Regions from separate parts of the Streptomyces sp. NPDC050549 genome, predicted to be linked through region 2. Evidence: riboswitches for the same ligand, from Rfam matches in the RefSeq annotation. Region 2 holds a riboswitch; the other holds the start of a gene.

Region 1 (7,043 bases), on a different contig from region 2:
ACCATCCGCTCCTCGACGTCCGCCTGGTGCGAGCGGGTGTGCAGGAACTCGGCGTCGGCGCCCAGCCCGTGGACACCGATGAGCGTCCTGCGGGTGATCCGCTCCTTCTCCAGGTGCTCGATCGACCGGGGCGCGCCGGACGGCCACTTGGGGAGCCACCTGTACGGGTCGAGCCCCTGCACGCAGTTCTCGAACGCCGTCGCCCACCGCCAGGTCAGGAACCCCACCCGGTCCGCCCCGAGCATGCCTTCCATCAGCCGCACCTGGATGTCGTCCGGAAGCATCGAGAAGTACTCCACCGGCGCCCACGGCGTGTGCGAGAAGTGCCCGATCCGCAGGTCCGGCCTCAACTCCCTCAGCATCCCTGGCACCAGACACAGGTGGTAGTCCTGCACCAGCACCGCCGCGCCCTCGGCCGCCTCTTCGGCCAGCGCCTCGGCGAACGCCCGGTTGTACGTCTCGTACGACGCCCACTGGCGCCGGAACTCCGCGTCGAAGACCGGCTCCAGCGGGGTCTGGTACAGCATGTGGTGGACGAACCACAGCACGGAGTTGGCGATCCCGTTGTACGCGTCGGCGTGCACGTCGGCCGGGATGGCGAGCATGCGCACGCCGTCCTCGCCGACGCCCCGCCGGACCGCCTCCCGGTCGCCGTCGGACAGCGCCGAGCACACCCACAGCGCCCCCGCGTCCGGACCGATCGCCGACAGCCCGGACACCAGCCCGCCGCCGCCGCGCCGGGCATGCAGCGAACCGTCGTCGCCCACCTCGTACGAGACCGGACCGCGATTGGACGCGACGAGCACCTGAGCTGCACCGGACGTGGACGACGTGGACGAGGTGGACGAGGTGGACGACGTAGAAGCCATACGGCACAACCTAGCCCGGCCCGGAAACCCTCAAACGTACGGACGCCCCGCGGCGGACCGTCCGAGTCCGTATACGGCCCCCGGGCCGTGCCGCCGGCTAGGCCACCTTGCGCGACTGGTACTCGGTGATGTCCGCCATCGGCGGCCGTTCCTCGGTGTCCACGGAGTACGTGCGCGGCTCGAAACCCTCCGGCCCCCGCTCGAACTGTGTGAGGGACGGCCGGATGAGATGCCCGCGGGCCAGCCTCAGCTGTGCCGTGCGGTAGATCTGCGCTGCCATGCGGCCCAGCGCCTGCCCGTCCTGGTGCCGGTGCTTGCGCACACCCACGTCGACCTGCGCGAGGGCGTCCAGGCCCACCAGGTGCAGCGCGTCGACGAGCATGCCCAGCTCGACGCCGTAGCCGACGGGGAACGGGAGCTGCTCCAGCAGGGAGCGGCGGGCCGCGTACTCGCCTCCCAACGGCTGCACGAATCCGGCCAGTTGAGGCCAGTGCATGTTGAGCAGCGGGCGGGCCATCAGTTCGGTGACGCGTCCGCCCTGGCCGGCGGCGCCGCCCAGCGGGCGGTCGTACATCGCCTTGACGAGGTCGACGCCGGGGTCGGTGAGCAGCGGGCCCACGATTCCGGTGACGAAGTCGGAGGAGAACTCCTTCAGGTCCGCGTCGATGAAGCAGACGATGTCGCTGCTGGTGACCAGCAGCGAGCGCCACAGCACCTCGCCCTTGCCGGGCACGGCGGGGATGCGGGGCAGGATGTCGTCCCGGTGCACGACCCGGGCGCCCGCCGCGGCGGCCACCTCGGAGGTGCGGTCGGTGGACCCGGAGTCGACGACGACGATCTCGTCGACGAGCGGGACCTGCTGCATGAGGTCGTGGCGGATGATCGCGACGATGTCACCGACCGTCGCTTCCTCGTTCAGCGCGGGCAGCACGACGGAGACCGACTGGCCCGTGCGGTGCTTCGCGGCCAGGATCTTGTGGAGCGGCCGATCGGTCAGGGACCAGGAGCGGGTGCTCAGCCAGTGCTCGACTTCCTTCAGCACGTTGCGCGGCTCCTCTGCGTTCTCTCGGCGAGGGCTGGTCACAGACAGTGAGTATGTGATCCATCTCGCGGTTCGGACGGCTCACTCAACTGTCCTGGCCTTCGGTTACAGTCTTGAACAACGCTGATGACCATCGCATGTCGGGGGCCGTCGGCGGGACAATCGCATACACAACTGAACACCGCTCATCCAGAGGGGCAGAGGGATACGGCCCGATGAAGCCCCGGCAACCCTCCAGCCGGTCTTGTCACGCAGGTACACGCTGACGTGGTGAGGCTCCCGGCTCGGGAAGGTGCCAAATCCGTCTCACGGCGAGATGCGTCGTGAGGAAGATGAGGAGAAAGGGCCTCGCCTCCATGGCTGCGCAGACTGTTGCAAGCACCACGAACCCCGCGAAGACGGACACGACCGCCGCGGACCCGAACCCCACGGACACCGTTGATCTCGGCCCCGCCGCCGCGCTGTCCTGCCGTGAGTGCGGCCACCGCGTCCCGCTCGGCCCGGTCTTCGCCTGCGAGGAGTGTTTCGGCCCGCTGGAGATCGCCTACGACTTCTCGGCCTACGACACCGAAGAGCTCCGCAAGCAGATCGAAGCGGGCCCCGCGAACATCTGGCGTTACGCGCCCCTCCTGCCCGTCCCCGCCGATGTGGCGACCAAGCCGAACATCAACCCCGGCTGGACCAAGCTCGTCCAGGCCGACAACCTCGCCCGCGAACTGGGCGTCGACGCGGGCAAGTTGTTCGTGAAGGACGACTCCGGCAACCCGACGCACTCCTTCAAGGACCGTGTCGTGGCCCAGGCCATCGAGGCCGCCCGCGCGTTCGACTTCACCACCCTGTCCTGCTCCTCCACCGGCAACCTCGCGGGCGCCGTCGGCGCCGCCGCCGCCCGCGCCGGCTTCCGCTCCTGCGTGTTCATCCCGCACGACCTGGAAGAGGGCAAGATCGTCATGGCCGCGATCTACGGCGGCGAGCTGGTCGGCATCGAGGGCAACTACGACGACGTGAACCGCTTCTGCTCCGAGCTGATCGGCGACCCGGCCGGCGAGGGCTGGGGCTTCGTCAACGTCAACCTGCGGCCGTACTACGCGGAGGGCTCCAAGACCCTGGCGTACGAGATCTGCGAGCAGCTCGGCTGGCGGCTTCCCGACCAGCTGGTCGTGCCGATCGCCTCCGGCTCGCAGCTCACGAAGATCGACAAGGGTCTGCAGGAGCTGATCAAGCTCGGGCTCGTCGAGGACAGGCCGTACAAGATCTTCGGCGCCCAGGCGGAGGGCTGCTCGCCGGTGTCCGTGGCCTACAAGGCCGGGCACGACGTCGTACGCCCGCAGAAGCCGAACACCATCGCCAAGTCGCTGGCGATCGGGAACCCGGCGGACGGTCCCTATGTTCTCGACATCGCCCGGCGTACCGGTGGGGCGGTGGAGGACGTCAACGACGAGCAGGTCGTCGACGCGATCAAGCTGCTCGCGCGGACCGAGGGCATCTTCGCGGAGACCGCGGGCGGGGTGACCGTCGGTGTGGCGAAGAAGCTGATCGAGAACGGACTGCTGGACCCGACGCTGACCACCGTCGTGCTGAACACCGGGGACGGTCTGAAGACGCTGGACGCGGTTGCCGGTACCGGGCTCACCGCGACCATCCGGCCGAGCCTCGAGTCGTTCAGGGAAGCTGGGCTCGCGTCCTAGCTTCGTTGTTTTTCGCCTGCGGGTCCGGTGGGGGCTGGTCGCGCAGTTCCCCGCGCCCCTAAAGGCCCCCACCTGACCGGAGGTTGAAAGTCATGAGCGTGACCGTTCGCATCCCCACCATCCTGCGCACCTACACCGGCGGCAAGGCAGAGGTCGCCGCCGAGGGCGCCACCCTCGCCGAGGTCATCAGCGACCTGGAGAAGAACCACACCGGGATCTCCGCGCGTGTGCTCGACGACCAGGGCAAGCTGCGCCGGTTCGTCAATGTGTACGTCAACGACGACGACGTCCGCTTCGAGCAGGGGCTGGAGACGGCCACCCCGGACGGGGCCGGAGTCTCGATCATTCCGGCCGTCGCCGGCGGCTGATCGTTACCCTAGGTAACATCGATTACCAAGAGTTCATCGAATTGCCCCCTCCGTGAGAGAAGCGGAGGGGGCAATTCTCTATGATTGAGCGGGGTACAGTTGGGGAACGCGCTCCACTCCGCATGCCGAACGCATATGAGTACCGGCTCCGTGTGCGATGAGAAGTAGCCAAAGTGTGCAGGTCTTATGCACCTTATGTTCCCTTTATCGGGCCCGACTTGCCCTGAAGTCGGACGAATTCTCCGTAAATTCCCGACCGGTCCTGCCCGGAATTCTCGTCGGATTGACCTGTTGCAGACGGCAGTTGGACGGATACATTCGGCCGCGGTCGACGCGTTCCGGCGCACGCCCCCAATCCTGTGGGGGGTGAGGTCTGACCCGGATCCGCGAAGTGTGGATCCGTGCAAGGGCCAGTAATAGGGGAGTTAGGCATGGCTCAGGGCACCGTCAAATGGTTCAACGCGGAGAAGGGGTACGGCTTCATCGCGGTCGACGGTGGTGCGGATGTTTTCGTCCACTACAGCGCGATTCAGATGGACGGCTACCGCACCCTGGAAGAGGGTCAGCGGGTCGATTTCGAGATCTCGCAGGGTCAGAAGGGGCCGCAGGCGGACATGGTCCGGCTCGCGACCGGCTGAAGCACGCGCCGACGAACAGCAGCGACGTTCTTCGTTCCTCACCGAAGGGCTCGTACTCCTGGGGGGTCACCTCCTGGGGTACGGGCCCTTCGGCATGCTCGGAGCCGGGTCGCGGCCGGGCCCGTGCCAGGGGGTCAGAACCTGGTAGCCGCTTGCACTCGACCATGCCGAGTGCTAATCATTGGCGTTAGCACTCTGAAGGTGAGAGTGATAACGAAGGACCGGGTCGGTGAGGCCCGCAGGCCAGGTGGTGCAAGGAACCACGGGGCAGGCAGGCCGTCCGTCGCGGGCGCCAGCGCGGTCCGGAGCAATCCACCCCAGTCCGGGAGGACCACTTCACATGGCCAAGATCATCGCGTTCGACGAGGAGGCACGGCGCGGTCTCGAGCGCGGGATGAACCAGCTCGCCGACGCCGTCAAGGTCACCCTTGGCCCCAAGGGCCGCAACGTCGTCCTCGAGAAGAAGTGGGGCGCCCCCACGATCACCAACGATGGTGTTTCCATCGCCAAGGAGATCGAGCTCGAGGACCCGTACGAAAAGATCGGCGCCGAGCTGGTCAAGGAAGTCGCCAAGAAGACGGACGACGTCGCCGGTGACGGTACGACCACCGCGACCGTCCTCGCCCAGGCCCTCGTCAAGGAGGGTCTGCGCAACGTAGCCGCGGGCGCCAACCCGATGGCCCTCAAGCGCGGTATCGAGAAGGCCGTCGAGGCCGTCTCCGGTGCCCTGCTGGAGCAGGCCAAGGACGTGGAGACCAAGGAGCAGATCGCTTCCACGGCCTCCATCTCCGCCGCCGACACCCAGATCGGCGAGCTCATCGCCGAGGCGATGGACAAGGTCGGCAAGGAAGGCGTCATCACCGTCGAGGAGTCGCAGACCTTCGGTCTGGAGCTTGAGCTCACCGAGGGCATGCGCTTCGACAAGGGCTACATCTCGGCGTACTTCGCCACCGACATGGAGCGTATGGAGGCCGTCCTCGACGACCCGTACATCCTGATCGCCAACTCGAAGATCGCCAACGTCAAGGACCTGCTCCCGCTCCTGGAGAAGGTCATGCAGTCGGGCAAGCCGCTGCTGATCATCGCCGAGGACGTCGAGGGCGAGGCCCTGTCCACGCTGGTCGTCAACAAGATCCGCGGCACCTTCAAGTCCGTCGCTGTCAAGGCTCCGGGCTTCGGCGACCGCCGCAAGGCCATGCTCGGCGACATCGCCATCCTCACGGGCGGCGAGGTCATCTCCGAGGAGGTCGGCCTCAAGCTGGAGAACGCGACCGTGGACCTCCTCGGCCGCGCCCGCAAGGTCGTCATCACCAAGGACGAGACCACCATCGTCGACGGCTCCGGCTCCGCCGACCAGGTCGCCGGCCGGGTCAACCAGATCCGCGCCGAGATCGAGAACAGCGACTCGGACTACGACCGCGAGAAGCTCCAGGAGCGCCTCGCCAAGCTCGCCGGCGGCGTCGCCGTCATCAAGGCGGGCGCGGCCACCGAGGTCGAGCTCAAGGAGCGCAAGCACCGCATCGAGGACGCCGTTCGCAACGCGAAGGCGGCCGTCGAGGAGGGCATCGTCGCCGGTGGTGGCGTCGCGCTCATCCAGGCGGGCCACGTCTTCGAGAAGCTCGAGCTCGAAGGTGACGAGGCCACCGGTGCCGCGATCGTGAAGCTGGCCCTCGAGGCCCCGCTGAAGCAGATCGCCGTCAACGCCGGCCTCGAAGGCGGCGTCGTGGTGGAGAAGGTCCGCAACCTCACCCCGGGTCACGGCCTCAACGCCGCGACCGGTGAGTACGTCGACCTGGTCAAGGAAGGCATCATCGACCCGGCGAAGGTCACGCGCTCTGCCCTGCAGAACGCCGCCTCCATCGCCGCGCTCTTCCTCACCACCGAGGCCGTCATCGCCGACAAGCCGGAGAAGGCGTCCGCGCCGGCCGGCGGCGGCATGCCGGGCGGTGACATGGACTTCTGATCGACCCCTTCCGGTTGATCAACGGTCTTACCGAGGGCGGTACTTCCTGCTTCTGGCGGGGGGTACCGCCCTCGGGCGTGTCCGGGATCACAGGCCGAAGGGTGGGACGGTCGGAATGACGGGCTTGGCCCGGGGGTTGTTGTTGACGCATGATCGATGCATACGCACATACCGTCCGGTACCCAGTGCCTGGTAGTCCGAGGAGCCCCCACACGTGTCTACGACCGCCCCCGCCTCCCGAGCGGCCGAAGTCCTCGCCCGCCCGATCGTCCTCAACGGCCTGACCGTCCCCAACCGGATCGTCATGGCGCCGATGACCCGGCAGTTCTCGCCGGGCGGCATCCCCGGTGAGGACGTGGTCGGGTACTACTCCCGCCGGGCCGCCGCGGGCGTCGGTCTCATCGTCACCGAGGGCACGTACGTCGGTCACGAGTCGGCCGGGCAGAGCGACCGCGTGCCGCGCTTCCACGGCGCG
Region 2 (7,043 bases):
GGACAACATCAAGGACAAGCGCGAGCTGGAGTGGGCGCACGAGGGCATCGTGGCCTTCTCGAAGATCTGCACCCACGTGGGCTGCCCGATCTCCCTGTACGAGCAGCAGACGCACCACGTGCTGTGCCCGTGCCACCAGTCCACCTTCGACCTCTCCGACGGTGCCCGAGTGATCTTCGGCCCGGCCGGTCACGCCCTGCCGCAGCTGCGCATCGGCGTGAGCGACGAGGGTTACCTCGAAGCGCTCGGCGACTTCGAGGAGCCCGTCGGTCCTGCATTCTGGGAGCGCGGATGAGCACCAACGAGACGCACACATCAGCCACTGCCGCGGCGGGTGAGCGGCGCGACAAAGCACCGGCCGGCGAGCGTGTCGCCGACTGGGCGGACGGACGCCTCGGGATCTACTCCCTGGCCAAGTCCAACATGCGCAAGATCTTCCCCGACCACTGGTCGTTCATGCTGGGTGAGGTCTGCCTCTACAGCTTCATCATCATCATCCTCACGGGTGTGTATCTGACGCTGTTCTTCCACCCGTCGATGAACGAGGTGACGTACCACGGCAGCTATGTCCCGCTCCAGGGGCAGCTGATGTCGGAGGCGTTCAACTCGACGATGCACATCTCCTTCGATGTGCGCGGCGGTCTGCTGATCCGTCAGATCCACCACTGGGCGGCGCTGATCTTCCTCGCCGCCATGTTCGTGCACATGATGCGCGTGTTCTTCACGGGCGCGTTCCGCAAGCCGCGTGAGGTCAACTGGCTGTTCGGCTTCCTGCTGTTCGTCCTGGGCATGTTCACCGGCTTCACCGGTTACTCGCTCCCGGACGACCTGCTCTCCGGCACCGGTGTCCGCTTCATGGAGGGCGCGGTCCTGTCCGTGCCGATCGTCGGCACGTACCTGTCGTTCTTCCTCTTCGGCGGAGAGTTCCCGGGCGGCGACTTCGTCGCGCGGTTCTACTCGATCCACATCCTGCTGCTGCCGGGCATCATGCTCGGTCTGGTGGTCGGCCACCTGATCCTGGTCTTCTACCACAAGCACACGCAGTTCGCGGGCCCCGGAAAGACGAACAACAACGTCGTCGGCATGCCGCTGCTGCCGGTCTACATGGCCAAGGCCGGAGGCTTCTTCTTCCTGGTCTTCGGTGTCATCGCGGCCGTCGCGGCGATCGCCTCGATCAACCCGATCTGGGCCATGGGCCCCTACCGTCCGGACATGGTGTCCACGGGCGCCCAGCCCGACTGGTACATGGGCTTCTCCGAGGGCCTGATCCGTTTCATGCCGGGCTGGGAGATCAACTTCTGGGGTCACACGCTCGTCCTGGGCGTGTTCATCCCGCTGATCGTCTTCCCGCTGGTCCTGGTCGCCATCGCGGTCTACCCGTTCATCGAGTCCTGGGTCACCGGCGACAAGAGCGAGCACCACATCCTGGACCGCCCGCGCAACGTCCCGACCCGTACGGCCTTCGGTGCCGCGTGGATCTCGTGGTACTTCGTCCTGCTCGTCGGTGGCGGCAACGACATCTGGGCCACGCACTTCCACCTGTCGATCAACTCGATCACCTGGTTCGTGCGTGTCGCCTTCTTCGTGGTGCCGGTGCTCGTCTTCGTCGCCACCAAGCGGATCTGCCTCGGCCTCCAGCGCCGCGACAAGGACAAGGTGCTGCACGGCCGCGAGTCCGGCATCATCAAGCGCCTGCCGCACGGTGAGTTCGTCGAGATCCACGAGCCGCTCAGCCAGGACGCGCTGCACACGCTCACCGCGCACCAGCAGTACGAGCCGGCCGCGATCGGCGCGACGGTCGACGAGAACGGTGTCGAGCGCAAGGTCAAGGGCTCCGAGAAGCTGCGCGCCAAGCTGAGCGAGGCGTACTACGGCGAGGAGTCCCAGATCGCCAAGCCCACCGTCGAGGAGTACAAGGAGATCACGAGCGGCCACGGCCACCACTGATCGCTGAGGCGTCGCCACGCCACAGTCGAAGGGCCCCGTCCGAACACCGGACGGGGCCCTTCGCCGTGTCCCGCGCTGGATAGGGTGGGGACACATCGTTGAACCATTTTTCTACGACACCCAGGAGCGGCCGTATGAGCGCTGTGACCCCCGCTGGAGGCGACACCGCGGCGGCCCGTTCCTGGCCCGACGTACTGAGCGCGCTGCTGGCCGGCCAGGACCTGGACTCCGACGGCACGGCGTGGGCGATGGACCGCATCATGAGCGGTGAGGCCGCGGACGCGCAGATCGCGGGCTTCCTGGTGGCGCTGCGGGCCAAGGGCGAGACGGTCGAGGAGATCACCGGTCTGGTCGAGGCGATGTACGCCCACGCCAAGCCGCTGGACATCCCGGGGCCGGCGGTCGACATCGTCGGTACGGGTGGCGACCGGGCCAAGACGGTCAACATCTCGACGATGTCCGCGATCGTGATCGCCGGTACCGGTGCGAAGGTCGTCAAGCACGGCAACCGGGCCGCGTCCTCGGCGAGCGGCTCCTCCGACGTGCTGGAGAAGCTCGGCATCAATCTGAACCTGCCGACCGAGCAGGTGGCGCGGGTGGCGGCGGAGGCCGGGATCACCTTCTGCTTCGCGGCCAAGTTCCACCCCGCGATGCGGTTCGCCGGCGCGGTCCGCGGTGCCCTGGGGATTCCGACCGCGTTCAACCTCCTGGGCCCGCTCACCAACCCGGCCCGCGTCACCACCTCGGCGGTCGGCTGCTTCGACACCCGCATGGCCGGGCTCATCGCCGGCGTGCTCGCCGAACGCGGTTCGTCCGCGCTGGTGTTCCGCGGCGACGACGGCCTCGACGAGCTGACGACCACGGCCACCTCCCGGGTGTGGATCGTCCGCGACGGCAAGGTCACCGAGGAGGCCTTCGACCCCAGGGACGTCGGCCTCCGGCTGGTCCCCATCGAGGCGCTGCGCGGTGCCGACCCCGACTACAACGCCGGTGTCGCCCGCCGCCTCCTGGACGGCGAGACGGGCCCGGTGCGCGACGCCGTACTCCTGAACTCGGCGGCTGCCCTGGTGGCGCTGGAGCGGGGGGACGGGCCGTTGGCGGACCGGATCCGGGGCGGGATGGAGAAGGCCGCGGAGTCGATCGACTCGGGGGCGGCCAAGCGGACTCTGGAGCGCTGGGCGGCGGCCACCAACGCGTAGCCGTACGGCGGTCGTCGTCCCGCGATCCGGACACGGGTTGCGGGACGACGATCACCTCACGTAAGTTTTCCGACCAGGTCATGAGTGACAGTCATGAGGCCCCGGCCGACTGTCCGGCAACCCTCCGTCCGTGGCGGGGTGCCCCGGGTGAAGACCAGGCCGTAGGCAGCGAGGTCTGCGGCAAGCGCGGGCCCCTCGAAAGACACCAGGGGTCCTGGTCATCGAGGGAGCCCTCTGTGAGCAAGCGAATGCGATAGGGCGCCGAGCCCCGCCTCCGCACACCCCCTTTCACCCTGTCCGTGCTTGAGCCCTGCCCGCTCGCACGGTGGTTCCGCCTTGCCTCTCACAGGAGTTCGCCATGTCTGTCTCCACCACTGCCGCCGTTCAGACCATTTGTGCCCAGCTGCCCGTTCTCGGCCGGGATGTCACCGTCCCGCTCGTCACGGGCGGCGAGGTCACCTACGCGGCGCTCGACTACGCGGCCAGCGCCCCGGCCCTGCAGCGCGTCTGGGACGACGTGGCGGCCTACGCCCCGTACTACGGCAGCGTCCACCGCGGCGCCGGCTACCTCTCCCAGCTGTCGACGGACCTCTTCGAGAACGCGCGGAAGACCGTCTCCGAGTTCCTCGACTGCCGCGCCGACGACCAGCTGATCTTCACCCGCTCGACGACCGACTCCCTCAACCTTCTCGCCGCCGCCCTCCCCGCCGGCTGCCAGGTCTTCGTCTTCGAGACCGAGCACCACGCGTCCCTGCTGCCCTGGAAGGACGCCCGGGTCACCTACCTCAACGCTCCGCGCACCCCGGCCCAGGCCGTCGAGACCCTGGAGCGGGCCCTCGCCGCCCGGGACCCGCAGGGCCCGGCCCTGGTCTGTGTCACCGGCGCCTCGAACGTCACCGGCGAGCTGTGGCCGGTCCGCGAACTCGCCACCGCCGCGCACGCCCACGGCGCCCGGATCGTCCTGGACGCCGCCCAGCTCGCCCCGCACCACCCGGTGTCCGTCCAGGACCTCGACGTCGACTGGATCGCCTTCTCCGGCCACAAGCTCTACGCCCCCTTCGGCTCCGGCGTCCTCGCCGGCCGCGCCGACTGGCTCCGGGCGGCCGACCCCTACCTCGCCGGCGGCGGCGCCAGCCGCAAGGTCACCCGGCGAGAGGACGGGGGAGTGGACGTCGAGTGGCACGACAGCGCCGCCCGGCACGAGGCCGGCTCCCCGAACGTCATCGGCGCCTACTCCATCGCGTCGGCCTGCAGGGCGCTCACCGAGGCCGGCTTCGACACACTGGTCGCCCGCGAGCAGTACCTGATCGAGAAGGTGCGGGCGGGTCTGGCCGAGGTCCCGGCGGTCCGTGTCCTGTCCCTCTTCGGTGACGACGCCCCGCGCGTCGGCGTCATCTCCTTCGTCGTCGAGGGCTGGAACAGCTCGCACTTCGCCGCCGCCCTCTCCGCCGAGTACGGCATCGGCGTCCGCGACGGCCTCTTCTGCGCCCACCCCCTCGTCCGCACCCTGCTCGGCAGCGACCCGCAGACCCAGGGCGAGTGCGGCGCCCCCGAGGCCGCCCCGGGCGAGAAGTCCCTCAACGCGATCCGCGTGAGCTTCGGCGCGGGCACCCCGGACGAGCACATCGAGCGCTTCGTGACGGCCGTACGGGAACTCGTGACCGTCGGCGCCAAGTGGAACTACCGTACGCAGGACGGCCGTTGCGTGCCGGCCGTGTGACCGTCCAAGGGTGGGGATTCCATCCGGGGTGAGTGGAGCGGCGGCGGCCGAGGGGCTTGGCGAGCCGCTGGGCGACGCGGTCGTACGGCGTGCGCCGAGTCTCCTCGGCGGGAAGCGCGTCCACCTCTACGAGGAGGGGCTCGTCCTCGGGTCCGGTGCGCAGGTCCGTCGATGGGCCGACGTGACGCGCTGGCGCTCCACCGTCGACGTGATCGTCACGACCAACGAGCAGGGAGACAGGGCCCGGTACACCCTGGCCCACCGGCACCTGCTGCGGTTCGGCGACGGGACGGAACAGGGCTTCCTGCTCGACGAGCGGCGGACCGTGCTGGGACCGATGGTCGTCGAGCCCTTCGAGAACCTGCGGATCCGGTCCGCCGCCGAGCACATCCGCAAGCGGGTGGCCGAGGCCCGGGCACCGGCGCTGCTCGACCGGATCGGGAAGGGCCGGCAGGTCACCTTCGGCCCGCTCACGGCGGACGCGCACGGGGTGTTCGTACCGGGCGGGCTGCTCCCCCTACCGCTGGGCCGAGATGCGGGAGCCGTATCCCGCCGTCGGCCTGCCGGACTTTCCCGTGCCGGCGTCCTGGTGGCTGCGGCCCCGGGACGTCCGGCTCGTCCTGCGGGGCAGGGACGGGCACGGTGACCCGCACCGCACCGAGATACCGGCCTGGGAGGTCGTGAACTGGGGCGCGCTGGTCACTCTGTGGAAGCGGCTGAACGCGCGCTAGGAGTCCAGCCCGATCGCGAACGCGGCTTCGAGATCATGCTGGGAGTACGTCCGGAACGCCACGTGCGTGTCCGTCCCCTCCACTCCGGGGATCTTGCTGATCCGGCCGGGGATGACCTCCGCGAGGTCCTCGTGCTGCCGGACCCGCACCATCGCGATCAAGTCGTACGTACCGGTGACGGAGAAGACCTCGCTCACGGATTCGAGCGCGGCGATCGACTCGGCGATCTCCGGAATCCGGTCCACGCTGGTCTTGATGAGGACGATCGCGGTGATCACGGCTGGTTCTCTCCCTCGGGGACCGTTGCTGGGGCGGCCTTCACTCTAGTGGTACGGCCGAATCTGGCCCACGCGTAGCCGAAGCCCAGCGTGAAGCCCACCAGGTGGGCGAGGTACGCCACCCCCGGTCCCTGGGCGGCCTGGCCCGCCGCCAGCCACTGGAGGGCCGCCCAGAACGGGAGTACGACCCACGCGGGGAAGCGCAGCGGCAGAAAGAAGAGGAAGGGGAGGAGGCTCGTCACGCGGGCCCGGGGGAAGAGGTACAGGAACGCCCCGAGGACCGCCGAGATCGCCCCGGACGCGCCGACAAGGGACTGTGCGGAGCCGGCGTTGGCCAGCGCGTAGCCCAGCAGCGCCAGATAGCCGCAGACCACGTAGAACAGGATGAATTCGACTCGTCCCAGCCGTTCCTCGGTCATCGCCCCGAAGACGTAGAGGAAGAGCATGTTGCCGAGGAGGTGGATCCAGCTGCCGTGGACGAACAGGGCCGTGACGGGGGTCAGGGCCTCCCGGGTGGGGCTGGCGAACAGGTCGGCCGGTACCACTCCCCAGCGGTGGAAGTACGCCCGCTGGGCGGCGAGCAGCGCGTCTCCGGTGCCGTAGGACGGGACGAAACCCGAGGCCGGGCCGAGAACGAAGATCAGGCAGCACAGGGCGATCAGGGCGTATGTCATCGGTGCCGAGGTGTTCCGGAGGGCTCTGACGGCCGCTGTTCCCCAGTTGCTGATCATGGATACAGAGCATGGCGCAACAGGACGTACCGGGGCGGAGTGCCTCGCCGCTGCGGACGGCCGAGCGGCGAGTACCCGCCAGGCCGTAGGGTTACGAGCCACACTCGCCGGGGAAACCGGCGATCACGGAAACTGGAACAAGAAGGAAGCGGACAGCCACGATGACGGTACCCCTGCCGACCGCCTCGACGCGGTGGCGCTGCACCCTCTGCGGCAACCTCACGCGCTTCGACGTGACGCGTTCGTCGAAGGTCGTGGAGTACCTCCACCTGGACCTGGCGGGTGAGCCGAAGGTGGAGGAGCGCGAGGTGGTCAGTGAGACCATCGAGTCGGTGCGCTGCCGCTGGTGCAACGCCGTGGATCAGGTGGAACTCGTGGACAGGCCGGGCGCCGGCTCCTGAGAGGGAGCGGCCCCGCACACGTATTGGGGTGTGAGG

The links. A riboswitch is a leader RNA that binds a small molecule or an ion and turns the genes downstream of it on or off. The one in region 2 is predicted to bind S-adenosylmethionine.
Region 1: another riboswitch for S-adenosylmethionine. It lies ahead of thrC (threonine synthase); the one in region 2 lies ahead of AB0I51_RS38235 (aminotransferase class V-fold PLP-dependent enzyme).

Annotation. Positions count from the first base shown of each region.
Region 1 is NZ_JBFAJD010000002.1:41,443-48,485, forward strand. Features, by position in the region: gene AB0I51_RS04230 (trehalose-6-phosphate synthase) at 1-869, opposite strand, end outside; gene AB0I51_RS04235 (glucosyl-3-phosphoglycerate synthase) at 967-1,911, opposite strand; SAM riboswitch class I at 2,094-2,250, shown strand; gene thrC (threonine synthase) at 2,268-3,599, shown strand; gene AB0I51_RS04245 (MoaD/ThiS family protein) at 3,692-3,967, shown strand; gene AB0I51_RS04250 (cold-shock protein) at 4,399-4,605, shown strand; gene groL (chaperonin GroEL) at 4,946-6,568, shown strand; gene AB0I51_RS04260 (NADH:flavin oxidoreductase) at 6,783-7,043, shown strand, end outside.
Region 2 is NZ_JBFAJD010000038.1:83,150-90,192, reverse strand. Features, by position in the region: gene AB0I51_RS38250 (Rieske 2Fe-2S domain-containing protein) at 1-295, shown strand, start outside; gene AB0I51_RS38245 (ubiquinol-cytochrome c reductase cytochrome b subunit) at 292-1,947, shown strand; gene trpD (anthranilate phosphoribosyltransferase) at 2,082-3,146, shown strand; SAM riboswitch class IV at 3,223-3,339, shown strand; gene AB0I51_RS38235 (aminotransferase class V-fold PLP-dependent enzyme) at 3,505-4,866, shown strand; gene AB0I51_RS38230 (hypothetical protein) at 4,877-5,512, shown strand; gene AB0I51_RS38225 (Lrp/AsnC ligand binding domain-containing protein) at 5,594-5,875, opposite strand; gene AB0I51_RS38220 (rhomboid family intramembrane serine protease) at 5,872-6,606, opposite strand; gene AB0I51_RS38215 (hypothetical protein) at 6,768-7,007, shown strand.